Regions from separate parts of the Fulvimarina uroteuthidis genome, predicted to be linked through region 3. Evidence: predicted binding sites of a transcription regulator. Region 3 holds the regulator's gene; each other region holds the start of a gene.
The links. The regulator PhoB, encoded in region 3, activates phosphate uptake and scavenging genes when phosphate is short. The targets are predictions, from matches to a motif close to TGTCATNNANCTGTCAT.
Positions count from the first base shown of each region.

Region 1: the regulator PhoB is predicted to act here: its motif matches at 3,557-3,573, upstream of olsB (l-ornithine N(alpha)-acyltransferase).
Region 2: the regulator PhoB is predicted to act here: its motif matches at 3,868-3,884, upstream of U0C82_RS07995 (glycerophosphodiester phosphodiesterase family protein).
Region 4: the regulator PhoB is predicted to act here: its motif matches at 3,420-3,436, upstream of phnC (phosphonate ABC transporter ATP-binding protein).

Region 1 is NZ_JAXLPB010000001.1:649,843-655,224, reverse strand. Features, by position in the region: gene U0C82_RS03000 (class I SAM-dependent methyltransferase) at 44-1,048, shown strand; gene U0C82_RS02995 (TrmH family RNA methyltransferase) at 1,053-1,907, shown strand; gene lspA (signal peptidase II) at 1,904-2,431, shown strand; gene acuI (acrylyl-CoA reductase (NADPH)) at 2,510-3,502, shown strand; gene olsB (l-ornithine N(alpha)-acyltransferase) at 3,630-4,565, shown strand; gene U0C82_RS02975 (hypothetical protein) at 4,593-4,910, opposite strand; gene U0C82_RS02970 (LysE family translocator) at 5,164-5,382, opposite strand, start outside.
Region 2 is NZ_JAXLPB010000002.1:678,397-683,778, reverse strand. Features, by position in the region: gene U0C82_RS08015 (c-type cytochrome) at 1-625, shown strand, start outside; gene U0C82_RS08010 (metallopeptidase family protein) at 645-1,058, shown strand; gene U0C82_RS08005 (hypothetical protein) at 1,374-1,754, opposite strand; gene U0C82_RS08000 (hypothetical protein) at 2,189-2,395, opposite strand; gene U0C82_RS07995 (glycerophosphodiester phosphodiesterase family protein) at 2,499-3,773, opposite strand; gene U0C82_RS07990 (SLC13 family permease) at 4,031-5,382, shown strand, end outside.
Region 3 is NZ_JAXLPB010000002.1:139,803-145,184, forward strand. Features, by position in the region: gene U0C82_RS05640 (TenA family protein) at 1-502, shown strand, start outside; gene U0C82_RS05645 (dihydrodipicolinate synthase family protein) at 721-1,629, opposite strand; gene phoB (phosphate regulon transcriptional regulator PhoB) at 1,801-2,547, opposite strand; gene phoU (phosphate signaling complex protein PhoU) at 2,544-3,281, opposite strand; gene pstB (phosphate ABC transporter ATP-binding protein PstB) at 3,413-4,171, opposite strand; gene pstA (phosphate ABC transporter permease PstA) at 4,233-5,382, opposite strand, start outside.
Region 4 is NZ_JAXLPB010000003.1:527,290-532,671, reverse strand. Features, by position in the region: gene U0C82_RS12165 (DUF1045 domain-containing protein) at 1-253, opposite strand, end outside; gene phnE (phosphonate ABC transporter, permease protein PhnE) at 303-1,127, opposite strand; gene phnD (phosphonate ABC transporter substrate-binding protein) at 1,405-2,421, opposite strand; gene phnC (phosphonate ABC transporter ATP-binding protein) at 2,476-3,339, opposite strand; gene U0C82_RS12145 (DapH/DapD/GlmU-related protein) at 3,486-4,103, opposite strand; gene phnL (phosphonate C-P lyase system protein PhnL) at 4,103-4,822, opposite strand; gene phnK (phosphonate C-P lyase system protein PhnK) at 4,823-5,382, opposite strand, start outside.

The DNA.
Region 1 (5,382 bases), on a different contig from region 3:
GAGGGATAAACGCGGCGAACGCCGCCCGCGTCCTGGACGGGACATGCCGCGCACCGGCGCGGCCGAGGCCGGCCCGCAGCGGGCGGAGCCCCAGATCGTGCAGGCGCCCGGCGAGCGCGAGCGCATCGAGGTCTTGCCGCCTTCGGGCGATCGCCCGGCGCTGCGCGCGCCGCAGATCCTGACGGTCGAGCCGACCGAGGATTACGCGCTCCTCGATTCGGGCGCCGGCGAAAAGCTCGAGCGCTACGGCCCGCTGACGATCCGCAGGCCGGAGAACCAGGCGATCTGGCCCCGGCGCCTTCCGGAGCGGGCCTGGGAGATGGCGGATGCGATCTTCACCGGCGATACGGACGAGGAGGGCACCGGCCGCTGGCGTTTCACCGGCGAGGCGCTCGGCGAGACCTGGCCGCTGTCCTATGACGGCATCGGGTTCCATGGCCGGTTCACCAGCTTCCGGCACACGGGCGTCTTTCCCGAGCAGGCCGCCCACTGGCGCTTCGTGCGCGACAGCGTCTTCCAGTCGAAGCGGCCGGTGCGGCTGCTCAACCTCTTCGGCTATACCGGGCTTGCCTCCCTCGTCGCCGCCGATGCGGGGGCCGAGGTGACCCATGTGGACGCCTCGAAGAAGGCGATCGGCTGGGCGCGGGAGAATCAGGCGCTCGCGGAGATGGAAAGTGCGCCGATCCGCTGGATCTGCGAGGACGCCGTGCGCTACTGCGAGCGGGAGATCAAGCGGGGCAACACCTACGACGCGATCCTGCTCGACCCGCCGAAGTTCGGACGCGGGCCGAAGGGCGAGGTCTGGCAGATCATGGAGGATCTGCCTTATCTCCTGGCGCTGACGCGCATGCTCCTGTCCGAGCGCGCCCTGTTTACCATCCTCACCGCCTATTCGATCCGCTCCTCCTTCTACTCGCTCGCCGAACTGATGCGCGAGGAGTTCCGGGGCAGGGGCGGCGCGATCGAGGCCGGCGAACTGGTCATTGCCGAGGACGGCGCGGACCCGCGGCTTCTTTCCACATCCCTCTTTGCGCGCTGGACGGCCTGAACCCATGAACAAACGACCCGATCAGCCCAATCGCCCGCTCTCGGCCCCCGGCCGGGTGAAGGAGGTGACGAGCACCGCCAACCCGATCGTCAAGGACATCCGTGCCCTCGTCCAGAAGAAGCATCGCGACGAGACCGGGCTGTTCCTTGCCGAAGGGCTGAAGCTCGTCATCGATGCGCTCGATGCCGGCTGGGAGATCAAGACGCTGGTCGTCGCGCGCGCCGCGCTTGACAATGCGCTTCTCGAAAAGACCGCCTCGCGCACCGTCGCCCTCGGCGCCGACCTGATCGAGGCGAACAACAAGGTTCTCGAGGCGATCACCCGCCGCGACAATCCGCAGAACGCGGTCGGCGTCTTCCGCAAGCAGACGGTGCCGATCGCCGAACTCGCGCCGCGACGGGACGAGGTGCTCGTCGTGCTCGACCGGGTGCGCGATCCCGGCAATCTGGGAACGGTGCTGCGAACCGCCGACGCGGTCGGCGCAACGGGCGTGGTGCTCGTCGGCGATACGGTCGACCCGTTCTCGCTGGAAGCGGTCCGCGCCACCATGGGCTCGATCTTCTCCGTGAGGATCGCGCGGACGAGCGAGGCTCAGTTCCTCGAATGGCGCAAGGGCGCGCAGGCCCCGTTGATCGGCACCCACATGGCCGGGACGGTCGACTATCGCGAGCCCGACTATGGCTCGAAGGGTACGGTCCTGGTCATGGGCAACGAGCAGGCGGGGCTGACCGATGCCCTCGCGGAGGCCTGCGACACCCTCGTGCGCATTCCCCAGGCCGGGCGCGCCGACAGCCTCAACCTCGCGGTCGCGACCGGCGTCATGCTGTTCGAGGCGCGGCGCGGAACCCTGACACTATGAACCCTGACACCAAGACGACGTCCGCCCGCAACCTCGTCCTGACGAACATCGCCATCGTCGTTCTCGCCGTCGTGCTCGACCAGGCGGTGAAGGCGCTGGTGGTGGCGACCATGGATCTCGGCGAGGCGATTCCAATCCTGCCGTTCCTCGCCCTGCTGCACGCCCGGAACACCGGTATCGCCTTCTCGATGTTTTCCGACATCGGGCCGATGGGGCTCGCGCTCCTGGCCTGCGTCGTTCTCGTCGCCGTGTTCTATCTGTGGATCAAGACGCCGGTGGACCGGACGCTCACCCATATCGCGCTGGCGATCGTCGTGGGCGGGGCGATCGGCAACCTGATCGACCGGGTCTGGCTCGGCTATGTGGTGGATTACGTGTTCTTCCACACGCCGCTCTTCGAGTTCGCCGTGTTCAATCTCGCCGACAGCTTCATCAGCGTGGGGGCGGCCCTCATCGTGCTCGACGAGCTGATCCTGCATCCGCTGCGCGAGCGCCGGGCGCGGCGCCGATCGTCCACCGATTGACTTCCCCGCCGCTCGCCCTCTCCTCATGTGCAACGAAACGCCGGGCCGAGAGGCCGTAATCCAAAGGGAGGGCATCCGATGGCCGACACATTCCGGGCAGTCCTGATCAGCCGCGACGACGACAAGAACCAGACGGTCGAAATGACCGAGATGACGTCGGACGAGCTGATGGACGGCGATGTCGACGTTCGCGTCGAAGCCTCGACCGTCAACTACAAGGATGGTCTGGCCATCACCGGCAAGTCGCCGATCGTGCGGCGATGGCCGATGATCGCCGGCATCGATCTCGCCGGGGAGGTCGTCGCGTCGCGCAATGAGGCCTGGAAGCCGGGCGACAAGGTCGTCCTCAACGGCTGGGGCCTGTCGGAAACCCATTATGGCGGCTATTCCGAGCGCGCCCGCGTCAAGGGCGAATGGCTGGTGAAGCGGCCGGACGCGTTTTCGGCGCGGGACGCGATGGCGATCGGCACCGCGGGCTATACCGCAATGCTCTCCGTCCTCGCCCTCGAAGACGCCGGAATGACGCCTGACAAGGGGCCGGTGATCGTCTCCGGCGCCACGGGCGGCGTCGGCTCCATCGCAGTGTCGGTCCTGTCCAAGCTCGGATGGGACGTGATCGCGGTGACCGGGCGCGCCTCAGAGCATGACTATCTGAAACGTCTCGGCGCGGGCGAGATCATGGACCGGGCCGAACTTTCGGAAAAGGGCAAGCCGCTCGACAAGGAGCGCTGGGCCGCCGGCGTCGATTGCGTCGGCTCGCATACGCTGGTCAACATGCTGGCCGGCACGAAGCGCCACGGCGCCGTGGCCGCCTGCGGCCTTGCGCAAGGGGCCGATCTGCCGGCCACCGTCATGCCGTTCATCCTGCGCGGCGTCTCGCTGCACGGCATCGATTCGGTGATGATGACCCCGGAGCGGCGCATTGAGGCCTGGCAACGCCTGGCGTCCGATCTCGACAGGACGAAGCTCGCCGAGATCTCCTCCGAGGTCCCGTTCGACGCGGTCATCGAAACCGCGCAGGCGCTGATCGAGGGCAAGGTGCGCGGACGCGTCGTCGTCGACATCGGATGACATGGAACGCGCAGACGAGCCGATCATTCATCTGGATAGTGCCGAAAGAGCCCTTGTCATCGGACCGTTGTGTAACGAGACTAGAGGATGCGCGAAGACGCCTGAAGTTGGTGGAGCGAGACGAAGCATGTTTGCATTTGCCGGTACCGGAAAGAATGCGCTGGTGCTGAAACGGGCCGAGCCTCCCCGCTCGAAGGCGGCCAAACTTCTGCCGCGCGATCTTTCCGCCAAGATCGTGCATCTGGCCACACGGTTCGACGCGAATGCCCCCACCCTTGGCAGGATCGGTTCCCTGGAAGTCAGACTCGCCCGCTCGCCGATCGAGGTGAGGGCGGCGCAACATCTGCGCTATCATGTCTTCTACGAGGAAATGAGTGCCAAGCCCTCCCGCGTCCAGACCCTGACGCGGCGCGACAAGGACGGCTTCGACCGCTATTGCGACCATCTTCTGGTCATCGATCACGGCCGGACGGGGCCGGTGACCGAACGCATCGTGGGGACCTACCGGCTGATGCGGGAGGCGGGCGCACGGCTTGCCGGCGGCTTCTACACGGCCGGCGAATTCGATATCGCCCCGATGCTGGAGCGGCACAAGGGCTTGCGCTTTCTGGAGCTCGGGCGGTCCTGCGTGTTGAAGGACTATCGCGGCAAGCGCACGGTCGAACTGCTCTGGCAGGGCATCTGGGCCTATGTGATCGCGCACAAGATCGACGTTCTGTTCGGCTGTGCGTCGATCGAGGGAACCGACCCCAAGAAGATCGGCAATTCCCTCGCTTTCCTGCGCGACGTGGCACCGGCGCCGGCCGAATGGCGCGTGCGGGCGCTCGCCCATCGCGCGACCTTTGCCGAAGCGGGGCCGCTCGCGATCGAGCCGAAGCAGGCGCTTGCCGGTCTGCCGCCTCTCCTCAAGGGATATTTGCGGATCGGCTGCTGCATCGGCGAGGGCGCTGTGATCGACGAGCAGTTCGGGACCACCGACGTCCTCATCGTCCTGCCGCGCGACCGGATCAATCCGCGTTACGTGAACCATTACGGCGTCGATGCGAGCCGCTTCGCCGCCTGATGCGCGTTTCGGGAACGGGATCGCCCTTCATTCCCCGAAAAAGCAGCGGCGCGTGACATAGGCGTCGCCGACGCCCTTCGCCCGGTAGTCGCGCGCCCAGCCTTCCGCCTGCGCCCGCGAGCCGGGCCCTTCGGCGACGACCCAGAGACCGCGGCCCGCATTCGGACTGTCGGAGGAATCGAGCCCCCATGCCGATCCGCCGATCTCGTCGGACCGTCGATCGGCACCGGGAAAACTCGGAAACGCGCCCGCGATCGCGAAGAAGCCGCAACTGTCGGCGGCGGCCGATGGCGTGGCGGCAAAAGCTGAAAGAACGAACAGGGCAGCGGCGAGGGCGCGTGACATCGGCGTTTCCTTCGGCAAGGTCGAATTCCTGGGCCCGTGCGACATGGTGCCGTGCGAAGCTTGCGGACACAAGCTCGGCGCGCGGGCTGCGTGGCCGACATCGATCGCCGCCCGCGCCCGAGGCTGACGGGAGAAGAGTTCGGCGCCGCTCACAGCCTCGGACGCTAAACCGGCATTGCTCGAGACTGTAGGGTTATGGCTTGCCGCGCCGGGTCGATCGACAAACCGGATTCCCCTTTTTCGTCCTTGCCGCTCAGATCGGGCGCCGCGCGGCCAGGGCAAGCAAACCCGCTCCCGCGAGGCAGGCGCCCCCGGCGCGTTGCAGGGCGCGCAGCATGAAGGGCCGCGTCGCAAGACGTCTCGCCCGGCTGGCGGCGAGCGCGAACACGAAGCCGTTCGCCATGGCGAGGGTCGTGAAGGTTGCGACGAAGATGATCGCCTGGGGCCAGTAGGCGGCCGACCAGTCGACGAA
Region 2 (5,382 bases), 540 kb from region 3:
GGGCGCCTTCCCGGTGATCGCCGGCCAGCCCGAACCCTATCTCTTCGCCACCTTGATGGCCTTCAAGGACGGCTATCGTCATTCGGGCTACATGCAGCCGCCCGCCTCGCGCTATTCGGTGGACGTCCTGCGCGCGCTCGCCGGCTGGTACGCCGCCCAGCCCGCCGGGGCGATCGCGCCCGAAACGCCCTCCGCCATCGAAGGGCCCATCGCGCCCGCCTCTCCCCTGCCCTCGGGGGACGGCATCCCGCCGCAGATCTTCCCGGCCGCCAACCGCTCCGCACAGGCCTACGACATCGAACTCGCCGCCGGGGGCCTGCCGACCGAGGGGAGCCGGGGCATGCTCCAGCTCGGCCAGCTCATCGCCGAAAAGGGCATCGCCGCCCGCAAGCTGCCGGCCTGCGACAGTTGCCACGGGGCGGAGGGGCGCAGGAAGAACGCCTATTTTCCGTATCTCGGCGGTCAGCCGGCCTGGTATACGAAGACCCATCTGGAACTGTGGAAGCATGGCGAGCGCAGCGGTACGAAATTCGCCCATTTGATGGACGAGATCGCGGTGAACCTTACCGCTGAGCAGATCGACGCGGTCGCCGCCTGGTATGCGAGCCGTCCGGTCGGGGAATGAACGGGACATGGACGAGCCGATGGCGACCGACGACGAGAACTGGGTCCGGGCGCTTGCGCCGAGCCTCGACGATTTCGAGGCGATGGCGATTGAGGCCTATCGCGGCCTGCCGGCCGAATTCCGCGCCCTGTGTGGCGACATAAGGTTTCTCGTCGCCGATTTTCCGGACGACGACGTCGTCAAGGAAATGGATCTGCACAGCCCCTTCGACATTCTCGGCCTGTTCGAGGGCCGTGGAATCGGCGAAATGGCCGAACCGGTGACCGGCGAAATGCCGAATCGGATCCTTATCTATCGCCGGCCGATCATCGATTACTGGGCCGAGCACGAAGAGCGTCTCGGCGACATCGTCCGCCATGTGGTGATCCACGAAATCGGTCATCATTTCGGCCTCTCCGACGACGACATGGAGACGATCGAAGCCAACGCCTGACTTCGCGCACGGTGCGGGAGGCGGTTCTCGGCTGTCCTTCCGCACGCAGCTTCGTCACCCGACGTTCGAGCCGCGCCGAGCGCCGACCCGAAGGGATGCGGAAGCCACCACGGTCCTTGCGACGACCGGCGCCCCGAAAACCGACCGGCGCCGCCTCGCGAGCCGGCGGGCCGGCTGTTGCAGGTCAGGTGCCCGGCGGCTCCCCGTCTTCACGTCGACACGTCCGGGTCCCGAGCCCGCGGCATCGCGTCGTCGCCGTCCCGCACGCCGGACGGCGCGCAATCATGCGGGAAGCGTCGACGCGTTGGCGAAAGATCACCTGAAATTTCCGTACGGATCGGCGCTGCGGCATCGCCCGGCGATGAATTGCGCGCCGCCCGGGCAGCGGACGTAGGCGGCCCCGCGACGATCGCCCCGGTCGTAGGACGGACCGGGACCGCCATAATAATCGCCGCGCCCGCCCCTGTCGTATACCGGTCCGCCCCGGCCGTAGACCGGCCCGCCTCTCCCATACCGGTCGTCGTCCGGCCAGCCGCGATAGTCGCGGCCGCGGTCGTAGACAGGCCCGGCACCGTCCGGTCCCAGTGCATAGACGCCCGGAGGAGCGTATCCGCCGCCGCCCGAGCAACCGGAAAGAAAAGCTGCGCCCAACAGGAGCGGAAGCGTCAGCACGATGCGTCTCGTTGACAAAATCATGAACGGGTCTCGGTTTGTCCGGTCTCTCGTGCCACGCACGAAATCGTCTGGAATCATGACGTTAGAGCATTGCCTCGAAAATCGGAATTGATTTTCGGACCGCCTGTTGCGTGAAGCCAGAAAGACGGCCGGCGCATCGTGCATCGGATCAGACGCCCGATGCGCCAGCCGGCAGTCGAACGTGGCCCGACGGACGGGTGGAGGGACGGGCGCGAACCCGGTGACGACGCTTCGGACCCTGCGTGGGAGCGTCAGGACCGGGACAGCCAGCAGGCGTCAACCATCGGTGCGGATTGAATCAGCCGTTGTATCCACGAAAAAGGGCGGACCTTCCGAAACGAAGATCCGCCTTGCCCGAGCCCATGATGAACCGGCAGGGGTGACGCGTTCTTGCGCCGCTGGTAGCGGCCGGAACGCGCCGCCCCGTCGATGCGTCAGTCGCAGGACGCCATGGCTGTCGCACACCCGGCCGCCGAGGCGACGCGGTAGAGGGCGACCTCATCGCTCACATTGGTGTAGGGGCGGCTGCGCAAGGCTTCGGTTTCGGCCGGAATCACCAGCGCCACCGGCGCGTCACCTGTCTCCTGACCGCCGTTCAGCGCGCGAGCCATATTGCGATTGCGAAGAAAAGAGAAAGTCATCGCGTTTCCCACCGTGCCGGATGAAGGAGTATGACAGTGAAACGGTCTGTTGAAACGGCCGTTCCACTGTCATCGAAAGTTAATTTGCGGTGAACGACCGGGGTCAGTTCGCCGCCGAATCCGTGCTCTCGCCCTTGAGACAATTGGCGAAGAAGGTCGTCGTCGCAGGCCAGTCCGAGAACACGCCACGCACGCCGATATCGTTGGCCAGCACGTCGAGAAGGTTCAGCATATCGCCGTCCGACGAGACGACATCGTTGATCGACTGGTAGTACCAGCCGCCGCCCTCCGCGAGCGGGCCGGAGCGTTCGAGAGACCAGGCGATCATGTCGAGTCCGGCCGCCTTCGCCGCTTCCGCATAGGGCGAGGGCACGATCTCGCCGTCCCGCTCCGTCACCAGCATCCAGAGCGGCGGCGCGATGATCTTCACGCCCTCGTCGGCAAGGGCCTGCATCGAGGGCTCGAAGCTTTCGGGCTTCATCGGATCGAAGCCCTCCTGCGTCTCGTCGCGGCCATCGAGATAGACGGCCTGCGCGCCGAACTCGGGGAACTCCCGGATCCAGAAGCGCACGTCGTCGAGATTGAAGGACTGGGGATACACGTCGCCCGGGGGCACGCCGGCATCGAGATAGGCCTTGATCAAGGCCCGGCCGTAATCGTCCTGGCTGTATTCGCCTTCGAACGGCATCGGCACTTCCGGCGCCTTCAGTTCAGGGGTGAATTTTCGACCGAAGGATTTGACGAGCGCGATCGATTCGGCATGGCTCATCACCGTGCCAGGCGCATAGAGGGTCGTGCGCCAGTTCGCGATGCCACCCTGGTATTCTTCCGGTGTGGACGCCGCCGGGTCGAAGCCGTCCATCTTGGCGTTCAGCGTCTTGAATTCTGCAAGCGTGATGTCCGAGGTGCAGCATTTGGCCTCCGCTTCGCGGCCCTCGCCGGCCGGCGAGAACGGCACCGAGCACTTGGCGCTGAGATCGGGCCGGGTCAGGATATCGGTCGTGGTGTGCAGGTCGCACTGGGCATGGCGGCAGACGAGTTCGCGATCCTGCGTGAAGGCGACGTCGCATTCGATGATGCCGGCGCCCTGGCGGGCAGCGGCCGTATAGGATTCGCGGCTGTGCTCGGGAAACTGCAGGGGCGCGCCGCGATGGCCGATCGACCAGTCGCTCGCCGCCATCGGCTGGCCGAGGCAGGCCGAAAGCCTCGACTTCAGGTCGCCGTCCTCAAGCTGGTCGACGAGATAGGCCGGGCGCACGCCGATCTCCGCCTTATCCATGGACGGCGCGGCGGCGGGAGCCGTCGGCTCCTGGGCCTCGGAAACCTGGCCGACCAGGCAGGTCGACAGGACCATGGCGATGAGAAGGGTCTTTCGCATGCAATGCCTCCGGGGGTCGCGATCCAGCCAGCTCGACGCACGTCCCGCACCGGAACCGGCGCGTCGCCGTCACCAAAGGCCCTAGCCGATGTTTGCGACAGGCGCGCGACACGCCTCGCCGGCTGGCGAAGATCCCAGCGAAGACATTGGAACCTGCCACCTTTTTCGGGTCCGCGATCGCGCGAAAGGACTTGCCGCCGCGCCGCAAATGCCAATGTCCAGCCGGTCGATGGACGATCAACGGATGCGAGGGCTCGATGGGTCTTGGAAACAGCTCGAAGCGTGCAAACCCGGGCGACGCCCGGAAAACCGCGGCAGCTCCGGCCGGCGGTTCCCTGAAGCTCCTGCCGATGCTCATCGGGCTTGCCGTCTTCGTCGTCCTTCTCCTGTTGCCGGCGCCCGAGGGTCTGGCGATCGAGGCATGGCGGGTCGTCGCCGTGGCCAGCCTGATGATCGTATGGTGGATCACCGAGGCGGTGCCGGTGCCCGCGACCGCGCTGCTGCCGCTCGTCCTGTTCCCCCTGACCGGCGCCATCTCCATGGACGATGCCGCCGCCCCTTATGCCGATCCGACGATCTTCCTCTTCATGGGCGGCTTCATGCTCGCGGGCGCCATGGAACGCTGGAACCTTCATCGCCGCATCGCCCTCAACATCGTCGCGCGCACCGGCTCGCGCCGCCACCACATCGTCGGCGGCTTCATGCTGGCGACCGCGTTCCTCTCCATGTGGGTGTCCAACACCGCGACCACCGTCATGATGCTGCCCATCGCACTCTCGGTCGTGGGGCTCGTGTCGGGCGGGGCCGGAGAGGGCGAGGACAGCCGCAGGTTCGCCATCGCGCTGCTCTTGGGCGTGGCCTATTCCGCCTCGATCGGCGGCGTCGCGACCCTCATCGGCACGCCGCCCAACGCGCTTCTCGCCGGAACCCTTAGCCAGACCTATGGCTACGATCTCGGCTTCGGCCGCTGGATGTTGATCGGCGTGCCGGTCGCCGTTCTCATGCTCGCCATCTCCTGGCTGCTCCTCACCCGCGTCGCGTTGCGCCTGCCGAAGGACGAGATCGAGGGTGCGCACGACATGATCCACCGCGAGTTGAAGGGCCTTGGCCGCATGTCGCGGGCGGAGATCGTGGTCGGCTCCGTCTTCGCCGGCGCCGCCGTCCTCTGGATCCTGCGCTCCTGGCTCCAGACCTTCATTCCCGGGCTCGACGATGCGGGCATCGCCATCGGCGCCTCGCTCATTCTCTTCGCCGTTCCCGCCGCGATCGGGCGCGATGCGGACGGCACGCGCATCGCGCTGCTCGACTGGAAGACCGCCTCGCGCCTTCCCTGGGGCATTCTCATTCTCTTCGGCGGCGGCCTCAGCCTCGCCTCCGCCGTTTCGGGAACGGGGCTCGACGAATGGATCGGCGCGGGCATCGGCGGCTTTGCCGGCTCGCTCACCCTCATCCTTCTCGTCATGGTCGTCGCGACCATCATGCTGCTCCTGACCGAGTTCACCTCCAACACGGCGACAGCGGCAACCTTCCTTCCGCTTCTGGCAGCGCTTTCCATGAATATCGGCGAGAACCCGCTGATGCTCGCCGTACCGGCCGCGCTCTCGGCATC
Region 3 (5,382 bases):
GCCCGATCCCGAGACGATCGCCCGGCTCGCCGGTTCGGCGAACGGCGCGATCATGGTGGAGCGCCAGCTCCACGACGAATACATGACGCTCTACGGGGTGACGCGCGAGGCGTTCCTGAAGACCCCGCCCTCGCCGGCCTGCGACCATTATGTGAGTTCCCTCGTGCGCGCGGCGGCGATCGATCCGTTTCCCGTCGCGGTGGCGGCGCTCCTGCCCTGCTTCTCGATCTATCTCGCCGTCGGCGAGGCGATCCACGCCAAGGCGGTGTCCGATCATCCCTACCGCGCCTGGGTTGACACCTATGCGGGCGAGGAGTTCGCCTTTGCGGTGCGCGGCATGCGCGATCTCACGGACCGCCTTGCGCAGGAAGCGGACGCCCGCCTTCGCGCCAGGATGCAAGCCGCGTTCGAACGCTCGGTCTGGCACGAATGGATGTTCTGGCACAGCGCCTATCACCGCGACGCCTGGCCGATGCCGGACAGCGCCGGGCTCCAGATGTGACGGGGTGGAAGCTGCCGGCTTTCCGGCGCCGGCGCGGAGCATCGCGCGTCCGCTCAGCCGCACGATGCTGGCGCGATCTCTTCGACCTTACGCGCTGGGCTTTCCGACCATCGATCCCGATCTGCGGGCCGATCCCTGGAGGCGGAGCGAGCGCGGCTCCGGACGGTTGACGCGTCCCTGCCCCGCGCCAGCGGCGCCGGGCCCTGCCGGCGGGTTCGTCAGGTCAGGCTGGCGTCCCCGCTCAAGGGTGCCAGGGCGGCTTCGACCCGGGCGCGTTCGGCAGGGCCAAGGGGCAGAAGCGGCCGCGGCAGTTCGGCCGTGCCGAGATCGAGCAGGTCGAGCAGGGCGGTGACGACGCGCAGGCTGCCGAAGGACCTGAACGTGTTCCAGAGAGGCTGGCACGCCGCATCGATGCGCAACGCCTCTTCCGCGTCGCCGGATGTCGCGGCACGCGCCAACGTGACAGCGAGCTTCGGCATGATGCCGCCGATCACCGAATACCAGGCGTCCGCACCCGACATCAGCACCGAGCGCCCGTGCCAGTCGCAGCTGAAGCCGATGGCGATGTCGGTTCGCGCCCGCAAGGCCGCGAGTTCGGCCGCCACGTCCTGACCGTCCCGCGCCGGCATCTTGATCGCCTCGATCGTCCGGATTTCGGACAGGCGCGCGACGAGGTCGTGGCTGAAGGTGAAACGGGTCGTCGACGGATTGTCGTAGATGCAGAACGGCAGGCCGGAGACACCGGCGACGGCCCGGTAATGTTGGTAGGCCTCTTCATCCGTCAGCGGCGCATAGGAAACCGGCGCCATCAAAAGCGCGTCCGCGCCGTTGGCTTCGGCATCGCGGGCAAGGCCGATCGCCTCGTCGGTGCGCAGCGCGCCGACGCCGACGATGATCGGGAGACGATTGTCGACACATGCGACCGCCGCCTCGATGGCGCGCCAGCGTTCGTCGCGCGTGAGATAGGCGTAATTTCCGGTACTGCCGAGAAGACCGATCGAGGCCGGCCCCGCTTCGCAGATGCGCTCCAGGAGACGGCAGAGGCTTTCGACGTCGACCCGGCCGGACGCATCCGTCGGCGTGATCGGAAAGACGGAAAGACCATGGAACGGCGACGTACTGGACATGCTAGGAACCCTTCTCGATCCACAAGGGTCCAAAACGTCAGCCGCGCGGGCAAAGTCCTGTGCTGGTGATCGTCACGAAGATCGACGAGAGACCCAAAATCAGCATTATATGTGATTTTCTCCCGCGAGACGCGTATTCCTTCAACCCGTCTCCAAGCTGACCAGACGGCGTTACCCGGTTGCCGCCTCCTTCGTCCGGGCCCGCGGCTGCGGCGACGATTTGCCGGCGAGAAACTGCTCGTCCAGCGCATAGCCGGCGCCGCGCACCGTCCGGATGGGGTCGCGGTCCCTGGAGCGGTTGATCGCCTTGCGCAGCCGGCCGACATGGACGTCCACGGTGCGCTCGTCGACATAGATGTCGCGGCCCCAGACCCCGTCGAGCAGTTGCTCGCGGTTGAAGACGCGGCCCGGCGCCTGCATGAAGAATTCGAGCAGCTTGTATTCCGTCGGCCCGAGCTTCAGTTCGCGGCCCGCGCGGCGCACACGGTGCGAGGAGCGATCGATTTCCAGATCGCCGGCCGACAGGACGCTCGCGACCTTTTCCGGGTTGGCGCGGCGCATCATCGCCTTCACGCGCGCGGTGAACTCGCGCATGGAGAACGGCTTGACGACATAGTCGTCGGCCCCGACGGACAGGCCCTGGACGCGCTCGCTTTCCTCGCCCCGCGCCGTCAGCATGATGACGGGAAGCAGCGCGGTTTCGCTGCGCTGGCGCAGCCGGCGGCAGATCTCGACACCGGACAGGCCGGGCAGCATCCAGTCGAGCACCAGGAGATCGGGCACGTCTTCCTTGAGGCGAAGATCGGCTTCGTCGCCGCGCGCGATGACCTCGACCTGATAGCCCTCGGCTTCCAGATTGTAGCGCAGGAGAACGCCGAGCGCTTCTTCGTCCTCGACGACGGTGACGCGCAGGCTCATGGGGCGGCACTCTCGACGGCGGCCTCGACGGCGTTCTGGGTGAGCGTCGTGGAGCGGTCGTCCTTCGGACGATCGGTCGACATTTCCTCGCCGGTGCGAATGTAGAAGATCGTCTCGGCGATGTTGGTCGCATGGTCGCCGATGCGCTCGATGTTCTTTGCGCTGAACAGAAGATGGGTGCAGGCGGTGATGTTGCGCGGATCTTCCATCATGTAGGTCAGGAGTTCGCGGAAGATCGAGGTATAGACCGCGTCGATCTCCTCGTCGTTCGCGCGCACCACCTGCGCCCGCTCGTGGTCGCGCGTGCCGTAGGCGTCGAGGACGTCCTTCAGCTGGTCGATGGCGAGCTCCGACAAGTGCTCGATGCCGCGCACCAGCTGGTTCGGCTGAGGGTGGTTGTGGACGGCGAGAACGCGTTTGGCGATGTTCTTGGCGAGATCGCCGATCCGCTCCAGATCGCTCGAGATGCGGATCGCGCCGACGATCTCGCGAAGATCGGTCGCGAGCGGCTGGCGTTTGGCGATCGTCAGGATCGCCTTTTCGTCGACCTCGCGCTGGGCGGCGTCGAGGATCACGTCGTCGGCGATGACCGATTGCGCAAGGCCGGAATCGCCGCGCACCAGCGCCGTGACCGACTGTTCCAGCATCCGCTCGGCCTGCCCGCCCATCTCGGAGATCCGACGGACGATATATTTCAGTTCATCTTCGTAGGAAGAGACGATATGCGAAGCCATCGTGGCCTCCTTGTCGGGTTTTGGGGCCAGGGGCCCATTCTCATCCGGGTCGGGTCGGGTCGGGTCGGGTCGAATTGGCTCGGCCGGCTGCCCTATGGCGCGCCGCAATGGGCGGCGCGTGGCCTGAAGCGTCAGCCGAACCGGCCCATGATGTAATCCTGTGTTCTCTTGTCGTCCGGGTTCGAGAACATTTTCTCGGTCTCGCCCACCTCGGCAAGGTCGCCCAGATGGAACATCGCCGTCATCTGGCTCACGCGGGCGGCCTGCTGCATGGAGTGGGTGACGATGACGATGGTATAGTTCTGCTTCAGCTCGTCGATCAGGGTCTCGACCGTCGCCGTCGCGATGGGGTCGAGCGCCGAACAGGGCTCGTCCATCAGGATGACCTCCGGCGAGACCGCGATGGCGCGGGCGATGCACAGGCGCTGCTGCTGGCCGCCGGACAGGCCGGTGCCCGGCTCGTCGAGCCGGTCCTTGACCTCGTTCCACAGGCCCGCCCGCTTGAGGCTCGTCTCGACGATCCCCGCAAGCTCGTCCTTGTTGCGGGCAAGGCCGTGGATCTTCGGGCCGTAGGAGACATTGTCGAAGATCGACTTCGGGAACGGGTTCGGCTTCTGGAACACCATGCCCACCCGGGCCCGCAACTCGACGACGTCGAGGTCCGGATCGTAGATGTCGTCGCCGTCGAGAAGAATCTTCCCCGACACCTTGGCGGCGTCGATCGTGTCGTTCATCCGGTTCAGGCAGCGCAGATAGGTCGACTTGCCGCAGCCGGAGGGGCCGATCAGCGCCGTGACCTGACGCTCCTTCACATCGAGCGATATGCCGTTCAGCGCCTGCTTGTCCCCATAATGGACTTTGACATTCTCGGTCTTCATCTTGATCGGCATTTGGGCGGGCACGGCGGGACCTTTGTTCAGCGACGCTTGGAAATGTTCCATCATATTCATACTACCACCGTTGTTCGAACCGGCGACGCAGGAAAATCGCCGTGATGTTCATGAGGGCAAGGAAGCCCAGGAGGATCATGATCGCGCCCGAGGTGCGTTCGACGAAGGCGCGTTCGGCTTCGTTGGCCCACATGTAGATCTGAACCGGCAGGGCGGTGGCAGCGTCCATCGGCGTATCGGGATAGTCCGCGACGAACGCGACCATGCCGATGAGGAGCAGCGGCGCGGTCTCGCCGAGCGCCTGCGCAAGGCCGATGATGGTGCCGGTGAGAATGCCGGGCGCGGCGAGCGGCAGGACGTGCTGGAACACGGTCTGGTTCTTCGACGCCCCGAGCCCGAGCGCCGCCCAGCGGATCGAGGGCGGCACGGCGCGCAGCGCCGCCCGGGTCGCGATGATGATGGTCGGCAGGGTCATCAGGGTGAGCACGAGACCGCCGACGACGGCGGCCGAGCGCGGCAGGCCGAACCAGTTGATGAAGACGGCGAGGCCGAGGAGACCGAAGACGATCGACGGCACGGCGGCCAGATTGTTGATGTTCACCTCGATGAGGTCGGTGAACTTGTTCTTGGGCGCGAATTCCTCGAGATAGATCGAGGCCGCGACGCCGATCGGCAGGGCGAGCACCAGGACGATCAGCATCATGTAGGCCGAGCCGAGGATCGCGACGCCGACGCCCGCCGTCTCGGCGCGCGAGGATGCGCCGTGGGTGAACAGGCCCCAGTTGAAGCGCTGCTGCAGATAGCCTTCGGCCTCGAGCCGCTGGATGTATTCGAGCTGCAGGTCGCTGATCGGACGCCGGCTTTCGGGGACGTTCAGATCGTACTGGCCCTTCATCGCGCTGTCGAGTTCGGAATCGGCATAGAGCCAGACCTCTTCGGTCGTGCCGATCTTGGACAGATCGCCCATGACGATGTCGCGCAGTTCGACGCTGACGCCGGTGGAGACGAGCTTGCCGGCCGCCGTCATGGCCGCCTTGTCCTCCGGATCGATCTCGAGAAGCCGGGCGAGGCCTTCGCGCGCAAGCTGCGGATAGTTCGCCATCAGAAGCTTGGTCTGGCTTTCGGCCGCCTGTTCCGGGGTTCCGAGCATATCCTGCGAGAACGTGATCGGAACGCGGATCTCGGTCTGCCAGAAGGCCGTGTAACCCTTC
Region 4 (5,382 bases), on a different contig from region 3:
TCACCACAGGGCTCTGGGCGCGGCAGAAGTTCGATAGGACTGCCTCGAGCTCTGCCGGATCGCAGCCTGGAACCGGCCCGAAGGGTGCCCGGATCGTCGCGTGAAACCCGTAGCGGCGCGCCGAACTCAAATGGACGTCAGCGATCGCCGAAGGCCAGGTTTCGCCCGTATAGGCATTGCGCCCGAGCCAATCGGCACCGGCCTTGGCGAACGGATCGTCCGCTTCGGGCGTATAATAGAGGGCAAGCCGCATCACGTCGCCAATCGGATCAAACCGCGATCTCCGTCTCGTCGAAAGCCCGTCACGTCACGAATTTCCGCAGCTGTTGGGACAGGAGATCGGTGAGAACGACGCAGACCACGATGATGATCAGGATTGCTGCTGATTCGGCATAGTAGAATCCTCGGATGGACTCGAAAAGGATCTGGCCGATCCCGCCGGCACCGATCACGCCGAGGATCGTCGCCGAGCGCACATTGGTCTCGAACCGATAGAGGAAATAGGAGACCCAGAGCGGAAGCACCTGCGGGATGACGCCGTAGACCACCTCTTGAATTCGGGATGCGCCGGTGGCGCGGATGCCTTCGACCGGGCGCGGATCGATCGATTCCACCGCTTCGGAGAAGAGCTTTGCCATGATGCCGGTGTTGTGGAGGAAGAGCGCCATCACGCCCGCAAACGGCCCGAGGCCGACCGCGACCACGAAGAGAACGGCCCAGACGAGTTCATGGATGGCGCGGAAGAAGTCCATCAACCGGCGCGTCGGCTGAAGGATCCACCACGGCACCATGTTGCGCGCGCACAGGATGCCGAAGGGAATCGAGACGATCAGCGATAGAACGGTTCCCCACAACGCGATCTGGAGCGTCACCACCATCTCGCGCAGATAGTACTGCCATTGGGAGAAATTCGGATCGGTGAAGCCGGCGGCATACTCGACCATGTTTCCGGCATCGGTGAACAGGTACGTCCAGCGGCCCATTTCGGCCGGAGCCCAGCTCAGGATCAGAAGGCCGAGAAGTGCGAGGCCGAGCCCGATGTTCCAGTAAGTCCGCGACCAGTCGCGACCTTTATTGACATCGATCGTATGTTCGCTTCCGTCACGCGGGGCAGTGTCTATGGTCATCGGCTCGGGTCATGGGCTTGGGTCATGGGCTCGCGGGAGTGTGATAGGGGGGGGGGGTGCGGCGGATGCCGATCCTTGGTTCGGCCGCTTCCCTGGCCAGCGGGACCGGTGGTCGGCCGAAATTCGGGCCTGGGTGCCGGTTCATCGGCTCGCAGATGGCGCATTGGGAGAGCCGTGAACGCCTTTTCGCTCTCCGGCCGGTGGCCCGAAAAGCGGCCCTTCCGGAGAAGGACCGCTCTTCAAGTCGGCTATTGGATCGTCAGCTGGCCCGAAAGGTTCAAGCGCCCGAAGCCTTGGCGTTGGCATCGATCTGCGCCTGATATTCCTTTTTCTGGGCTTCCAGGTCTTCGATCTTGGCGGCTTTCTCTTCGTCGCTCAGCGTCGTGTCGCCCTCGATCTGCGCGATCGTCTTGGAAATCTCCATGACGCGGATCGGCAGCAGCTGATCGTTCGACGACTTGCGGAACGGCGCCCATTCGAGACCGGCCAGGATCTCCTTTTCCGAAGCGGCGTCGCCCTTTGATTCTGGCGTGCCATAGGAGAGGATGAAGTCGGAAATCTTCGCCTTGGTCTCTTCCGGAAGGTCGCCGCGAACGACGAGCGGATCGGACGGGATCAGCGGGGATTTCCAGATCACCTTGATCTTCTTGAAGGCCTCCGGATCGTTCTGCTCGATCAGACTGAGGCTCTCGGTGTTGTTGGCAGCCGCGTCGACCTGGCCATTGGCGACGGCCATGGCGTTGGTTTCGTGGTTGGCGTTGCGCACCGTCGCGAAGCATTCCTTCGGGTCGACGCCGTTCTGGGCGAAGACGAAGGTCATCGGGACCAGAAAGCCGGAGGTCGAGTTCGGATCACCGATGCCGAAATCGAGGGACTTGTCGCATTCGAGAAGATCGTCGAGCGAGTTGAGCTCCGAATCGGCGGGCGCGAGGATAAGCCCCCAATAGCCTGGATTTCCCGACACATCGACCGTCTGGGCGAAGACTTCCCCGCCGGCGCGATCGACGGCTTCCATGGCCGATTTGTTGCCGTACCAGGCGACGTCGACCTTGCCGAAACGCATGCCTTCGATGACACCGGCATAGTCGGTTGCGAAGAACGGGTTCACGGTAAGGCCCGTCTGCTCTTCCATATCCTCGAGGAACGGCTCCCACTTCGGGCGCAGGTTCTGCTGGCTCTCGGTGGAGATGATGCCGAAATTAATCTCCGTCGGCTGACTGTCCTGAGCCGAGGCCGTGCCGGTCAGGGTGATCGCAAAAGCACTCGCGGCCAAGGTCTTGAAGATGGCGTTCATGGATCGTCGTTCCTTGTTGTTTCGATTGTTCGTCCTGGTCACGCTCGCGGGGATTCAGGCCGGCACGAGCTCTTTGCGCGTCTTATCGGACGTCTCGCGGTGTGGACTGCTCTCGGGACGCGGCTTGCTCTCGACCGCGAGTTCTCCGGGCAGAACAAGCTCTTCCGAAGCCGAGCCGTAGAGCTCGGTCAGGAATTCGTTGGACAAGGCTTTGGACGGGCCGTCATAGACGACCCTTCCGTCACGCATCGCGATCGTGCGCTCGCAGTAGACGCGCGCATATTCGACCTGGTGCAGCGAGACGAGAATGGTCATCGCGTCCCGCTTGTTGATGTCGGCCATGACGTCCATCACGCGGCGCGCGGAGGCCGGATCGAGCGAGGCGATCGGCTCGTCCGCAAGCAGGATGTCCGATCGCTGCAGAAGCACCCGGGCGATCGCTGCGCGCTGCTGCTGACCACCCGACAGGGTCGAGGCGCGCTGCCAGGCGATATCGCGGATGCCGACCCGCTTGAGGGCCTTGATGGCAAGGATCTTCTCGTTTTTGGGGAACAGACCCAACGTTCCACGCCAGCCCGCCACGCGGCCAAGCGCACCCACGAGCACATTCTTGATGACCGGAAGGCGATTGACGAGGTTGAACTGCTGGAAGATGACGCCGGTCTTGCCCCGCAGCCCCCGCGCGCCGGCGGCGAGGCGGCCCTCCTTCTGCAGCAGATCGCCGAAGATGCGAATTTCCGATTTCGAGGTATCGCCCCGCTCGATCCCGGCGATATGGCGCATCAATGTGGATTTTCCCGAGCCGGACGCGCCGATCAAAGCGACCATCTCGCCCCTTGCGATCGAGAGATCGACTTCGGACAGGGCGCACGTCTTCCCGAAATGTTTGGAGAGTTTCTCGACTTCGATCGCGTACATGAAGCGTCCCTCAAGAGCCGGCCCAAAGCGCCCTCCCGCAGACCATTAACCACCATCGGTGTGACACGGATGACAGTCCTGCGAAGGTTCGATGACGGCGACGATGCAGGGCCGGCGGGCTCTTTCGAACAGGGCCGAGAGCGCGGTCAGCGTCCAAGATGCTTGTCGACGAAGCCTTTCGCATCGAGGCTGCGAAAGTCGGCAAGGGTGGCCCGCAGTGTTTCGTGCGGCCAGTCCCACCACGCCAGTTCGTCCATTCGCCGGGACAGTTCGGGATCGAACCGGCGGCGGATCATGACGGCCGGGACGCCTCCCACGATCGTGTAGGCCTCGACGTCTTTCGTGACGACGGCGCCCGCGCCCACGACCGCCCCGTTGCCGATGGCGACCCCCGGCAAGATGGTGGCCCCATGTCCGATCCAGACGTCGTGGCCGATGGTGACGGCATGCTCCCGCCGCCAGTCGAAGAATTCCCGCTCGTCGGTCTCGCCGTCGAAATAATCGCCGGCGCGATAGGTGAAGTGATGCTGCGTCGCCCGCGAGACCGGATGGTTTGTCGCGTTGATCCGCACGGCGGCGGCGATGTTGACGAATTTTCCGATCTCGGCTCGCCAGGCTTCGCAATCGCGCATCATGTAGGAATAGTCGCCGAGGCGGCTCTCGGCGATGCGGCAGCGTTCGGCGACTTCGGTGAAGCGGCCGAGATCGCAATCCTCGATCTCGGCATTCGCATGGACAAGGGGCGCGACGGAGAGCTTCGGCATCACGCGGCTCGCCTTCTTGAGGAGAACGCAGAAACGTCGACGATCCGACCGCCGAGTCGGGCCCGAACCGCCTCGTCGTGAAAGATGCCGAGAATGGCGGTCCCGCCGTCTCGCTTCTCCTCGATCATGGAGCACACGACGTTCCGGTTTTCCGTGTCGAGCGATGCGGTCGGCTCGTCGAGAAGAAGGACCGGATGGCTGGTGGCAAAACCCCGGGCGATGTTGACTCTCTGCTTCTCGCCACCGGAGAAGGTTGCCGGCGGCAGATCGAAGAGCGCGGCGGGAAGATGAAGGCGGGCGAGCAGATCGCGGGCGATGCTGCGCGCCTCTTCCCGGTCGGTGCCACCTTCACGCAACGGCTGCGCGACGACGTCGAGGGCGCTGACCCGAGGGATCGCCCTCAGGAACTGGCTGACATAGCCGATCGTCGTGCGGCGCAGCGCGATGATCTGGCGCGGGCTTGCTCCGGCCAGATCGACAAAGGGCCCTTCGGGCGTCGACCGCATCAGGATCTTGCCGGCCTCGATCCCGTAATTGCCGAAGATCATGCGCAGGATCGAAGACTTGCCGACGCCCGAGGGTCCACCGAGAACGACGATCTCGCCGGCCGAAACTGCGAAATCGACATTGTCGACGACCGGCAGATGCACCGATCCGCGCAGATGATTGGTGAAGCTCTTCGAAACATGGTCGAGCCGCAGCAAGATTCGGTCGGACATTCAGACCTCCAGGATCGAGGCGACGAGAAGCTGGGTGTAGGGATGGCGCGGATCGTCGAGGACGCGGTCGGTCAGGCCGGTCTCGACGACCCGGCCATTCTTCATGACGATCATCCTGTGCGAAAGGAGGCGCGCGACTGCGAGATCATGGGTGACGATGATCGCCGACAAACCGAGCGCGTCGACGAGACCGCGCAGGAGGTCGAGCAGGCGTGCCTGCACCGAAACATCGAGCCCGCCGGTCGGCTCGTCCATGAAGACGAGGCGCGGATGGGTCACGAGATTGCGTGCGATCTGAAGGCGCTGACGCATGCCGCCCGAAAAGGCGGTGGGTCGATCGTCGATCCGCAGGCCGGGGATCTCGACGCGGCTGAGCCAGTCGTCGGCGGTTTCGCGGATCCTGCCGTAATGCCGGTCTCCCACGGCCATCAGACGCTCGCCGATATTGGCACCGGCGGAAACCCGCATGCGCAGCCCGTCCGCAGGGTTCTGGTGGACAAACCCCCAGTCGGTCCGCATCAGAAAGCGCCGCTCGGCCTCGGTGAGACTTGCAAGATCGC